2 regions of the Exercitatus varius genome follow, and region 2 is predicted to be linked to the other one. Evidence: riboswitches for the same ligand, from Rfam matches in the RefSeq annotation. Region 2 holds a riboswitch; the other holds the start of a gene.

Region 1 (2,205 bases), on a different contig from region 2:
GATCTCGTCATCAAGATTAATTTCGTTATCCTGACCGGAAACGGCGCGCAGGGATTCAATTTTCGCTTCTAACTCGGCGATGGGTAATTCAAAATCCAGGTATTCTTGGCTCATTTTTGTTTCCTAAAACTAGCATAAATCGGACCGCACTTTAGCAAGAAATTTTCCGTCGTGCAAACTTGTGGGCTATTCTATGCGTTTTTGATAAAAATTGCAGTAATTTTGTCGCTGGTTTAACCATGATTTCGGTTAAACCACGCCACATAATCGAATTGATCGTAATATTTTTGGCCGAACCAGCCGGAGAATTCAAATAAATCGCCCACTTCAGACTGATTTTCAAAACCGCGGATATGATAAGCGGAAGCGAATTGCGGATAAGCTTTGTGCGTGAAAATCACTTTGTTCGGATAAGGCAACGCATCGAAATCCGCGATGTTTTGCTGCGTGCAACCATCGCGATCCGTCATCATCACAAACAGATTATCCCAATCGATACGGGTTGAACGGCTCAGCCATTTTTCGCGCGCTTCCCGTTCGGAATGATAATGCACAAAGTAAAGTCGAATATCGTCCAGTTTGGCCACGGGATAAGGCTTATCCGTCTGTTCGAAAACCGGTTCGGTTTGCTGATAATGACGGGGATTTTGCAAATAACGGATAAAATCCGCCGGCTCCAGATATAAATTCACGAAAGGCGAACGGAACGCTTCCTTTAAATCGTGCAGAATCAGCGCGCCGTTGCAATTACTGGCAATCACCGACATGCGGTGATTGGTTAATCGTCGTTGTAATTTTTTGTTAATCGCAAGGCGAAACAGTCGGTTTGAAATTTTACGTAAAGTGGCTAGCATGTTTTTCTCCTGTTACGGTTGGGATTTTAGAAGCAAAATTCCGTCGCTGCAAACGGATTATTGCTTGCGTATCGACGAATGAAGATTTACACTCGGCATGTTCTCATCGGGGTGCTTGCCGCGGCGACAGCCGGAAAAAGCTGAGAAAATACCCGTAGAACCTGAACTGATTAATATCTGCGTAGGGATTTGAGAAACGTCAATTTGTTGAAAAACAGTCTAAAATTTGACCGCACTTAAATTCCTTTGTTGTTTGCAAAATGCTTGCCAAAGGATTTTTTTATGCTTAAAAAGCTCATTATTTTTTCACTGCTTTCCGTTTTTGCATTTTCCGCGTTGAATGCCGCCGCCAATGCGCCGTTACAGGTTTATACGGAAGAATTTTTCGGCGCGGACTGGGGCCCGGGCGGCGAGGTGAAAGCCAGTTTTGAACGGGCTTATCCTCAATGCCGAGTGAATTATCAAGTCTTTGACGGACGCAACACCATGCTGAACCGCCTGCGTTTGGAAGGCAAAAAGACCAAAGCCGATGTGGTGGTGGGATTGGATAATTTTCAGTTCGACGCGGCGGAAAAAACGGGATTATTTGAAAAAACTTCAATAAATTTGACCGCACTTTCTCTGCCGTTCAGCTGGAAGAATCAAAGATTTATTCCTTATGAATTCGGGCGGTTCGCCTTTATTTACGATAAAAACAAACTGAAAAATCCCCCGCAAAGCCTGAAAGAACTGGTGGAGCGACAGGATTTGCGCGTGATTTATCAGGATCCGCGCACCAGCAGCATGGGGCGCGGTTTTGTGGTCTGGATGAACGCCGTTTATCCGCCGGAGCAAATCCAAACCGCGTGGCAGCGGCTTGCAAAACACACGGTGACGGTGGGCAAAGGCTGGACGGAAACCTACGGCGCCTTTTTGAAAGGCGAAGCGGATGTGGTGTTCAGCCATAATACCTCGCCGATTTATCATTTGCTGAAAGATAGGCAGGATCAGTACGTCGCCGCACAATTTAACGGCGACGGTCTATACCAGTTCGACACGGCGGCGAAGATTGCCGGTAAAAATCATGCCTGTGCCGATGATTTTATTGGCTTTCTGCTTTCGGCCGAGGCGCAGAAAATCATCATTTCGAAAAACGTCATGTTATCGTCGATTTCCACGCCAATCGAACCGCCTTTTGATCAATTAAAGGCGGAAACCTTAAAGGCTAATCCGACGGCGCAAACGTTATCCGTGCCGACGGACGCGACGGTTAAGCAATGGATTGAAGTTTGGCAAACAAGTCTGAGCCGTTAATGAACGCTTTTTTTCTGAAATTACGCCGCTTGCGACCGCGTCATTATGCGGGCGGCGT
Region 2 (2,205 bases):
GCAAGGTTTTGTCTTCGCCACCAGCCGCGCCAGCTATGAAATGGTGCAGAAAACCGTAAGCTGCGGAATCGAAATGTTAGCCGCTATTTCTGCTGCGACGGAATTAGCGGTTCGCATGGCGCGGGAGACGGATTTGACCTTAATCGGCTTTGCCCGCGAGGGGCGCGCTACAATTTATACGGGAACAGAGCGTTTACAGATACGGGACGTCGAAAACGAGTAAAAGTGCGGTCAAATTTTGACGAGTTTTTTGCGATAACGGCATTCGATATCAACCGAATGCCGCTATTTATTTCATAAAATAAAAATTATTGATTTAACGTAGTATCCGTCCAGCGCTGAATCAAACGTTTGCTTTCTTGAGCCGAACCGAAACGAATCACATCAAGCTCAATGAAGTTGGCGATTGGCGGGAAATGGGTCTTGGGATAAAGCTTGGCGTGAACGTTTGCCGGCAGTTGATAGGAATTGGCTTCTCGCCAGTGCAGTTCCTGCGCTTCCGCCGTGAGCGCCCAATCGGTAAATAATTTGGCGTTATCTAAATTTCTGGCGCCTTTGATAATGCTGGTTGCGCCTAAAGTATAGCCAATGCCTTCGCAGGGTAGAATGCCTTCAACCGGTGCGCCTTTTTCCTGTTCGTGAAGATAAGCGTTCATAAAGCTGATATCCACCGTGACTTCGCCGGTTGCCAGATTGTTGGTCGCTAATCCGCTTTTGGAAAATTGCGCCACGTTTTTGTTTAATTCGGCTAAATAATCAAAGGCTTTATCTTCGCCCCACAATGCGACCAAAGTGGTGATAAACGAATAACCCGTGCCGGATACGCGCGGATCTGCGTACTGAATTTGGTTTTTGAAGCGGGGTTCCAATAAATCCTTGAAGCATTTAGGCGGCTCGATATTTAACGCTTTCAATTTTTTAGTATTGATACCGATGGCTAATTCCATTACGTAGATCACGGAAGTGTAATCGCCCCGCAGATCCATTAATTTTTTGAATTTAGGCATAATGTCTTTTTGGTTCGGGGAACGGTATTTTTCCAATAACCCGAGATCCGCCGCTTGCAGATGAGGTTCCAGAGTGCCGCCGTACCAGACATCCGCCTGCGGATTGTCTTTTTCGGTTTTGATTTTACCCAGCACGGTGCCGGTGCTGTTGCGGACGAATTGCGTTTTTACGTTGTATTTCTCACCAAAGGCCTGACTGATTTTCTCGCAAGCGGTATTTTGTACGCTGCAATAAATGTTCAGTTTGCCTTCGGCCTGAGCCGTTATTGGTAAGGATAAGCCGGAAAGCAGGCAAAGTGCGGTCGATTTTAGAAGAGTTTTTTTGTGGTTTGGATGTAAACGAATCATTGATTTGCTCCCGTACAGATAAAAACAGAACAAGTCAACAGCTAAACGGAAAAGCAAAATAAAAATTAGTTTCCTACGCCAGTGCTAACTGTATCAGGTTCCCGGGTATTTTCTCAGCCGATTTTTCGGCACCCCGACTAACGGAAAGTACTATAAATTGTTTGGCATTATTTGTAAATACGGGCGGATTACCGCATTGACAATTTATCCGCACTCTCTATAATCTAATGTAAATTTAAACAGATAACGAATAATAAGTTCATGGATATTTCAGAATTACTCGATGGATTGAACGATAAACAGCGTGAAGCGGTGGCGGCGCCTTTAGGCAATTATTTAGTTCTTGCCGGCGCCGGTTCGGGCAAAACACGGGTGCTTACCCATCGGATCGCCTGGCTGATTGCGGTGGAAGGTATTTCCGAAGGCGGCATTATGGCGGTAACCTTCACCAATAAAGCGGCGGCGGAAATGCGTCAGCGGATTGAATCCACGCTAGCCTTACATTCTTCCCGCCGGTTATTTGGTATGTGGGTGGGAACTTTTCACAGCATTGCTCACCGGGTGTTGCGCGCCCATTATGCCGATGCCGGCTTGCCACAGGATTTTCAGATTTTAGACAGCGAAGATCAGCTGCGTTTGCTGAAACGCTTGCTGAAACTGCACAATTACGATGAAAAAATGTATCCGGCGAAACAAGCCTGTTGGTACATTAATAATAAAAAAGACGAAGGATTACGGCCTCATCAGATTGACGATATGAACGATCGTCAGGAGCAGGAATGGATTAAAATTTATCGTCTTTATCAAGATACCTGCGACAGAGCCGGTTTGGTGGATTTCGCCGAAATTT

The links. A riboswitch is a leader RNA that binds a small molecule or an ion and turns the genes downstream of it on or off. The one in region 2 is predicted to bind thiamine pyrophosphate.
Region 1: linked by a shared signal. The riboswitch ahead of thiB (thiamine ABC transporter substrate binding subunit) and the one ahead of P7M01_RS02230 (ABC transporter substrate-binding protein) in region 2 are both predicted to bind thiamine pyrophosphate.

Annotation. Positions count from the first base shown of each region.
Region 1 covers NZ_JARQTO010000010.1:16,453-18,657, reverse strand. The annotation lists gene accA (acetyl-CoA carboxylase carboxyl transferase subunit alpha) at 1-114, opposite strand, end outside; gene P7M01_RS08080 (DUF1919 domain-containing protein) at 234-854, opposite strand; TPP riboswitch at 952-1,060, shown strand; gene thiB (thiamine ABC transporter substrate binding subunit) at 1,137-2,147, shown strand; gene thiP (thiamine/thiamine pyrophosphate ABC transporter permease ThiP) at 2,147-2,205, shown strand, end outside.
Region 2 covers NZ_JARQTO010000001.1:478,107-480,311, reverse strand. The annotation lists gene fdhD (formate dehydrogenase accessory sulfurtransferase FdhD) at 1-223, shown strand, start outside; gene P7M01_RS02230 (ABC transporter substrate-binding protein) at 309-1,355, opposite strand; TPP riboswitch at 1,409-1,501, opposite strand; gene uvrD (DNA helicase II) at 1,617-2,205, shown strand, end outside.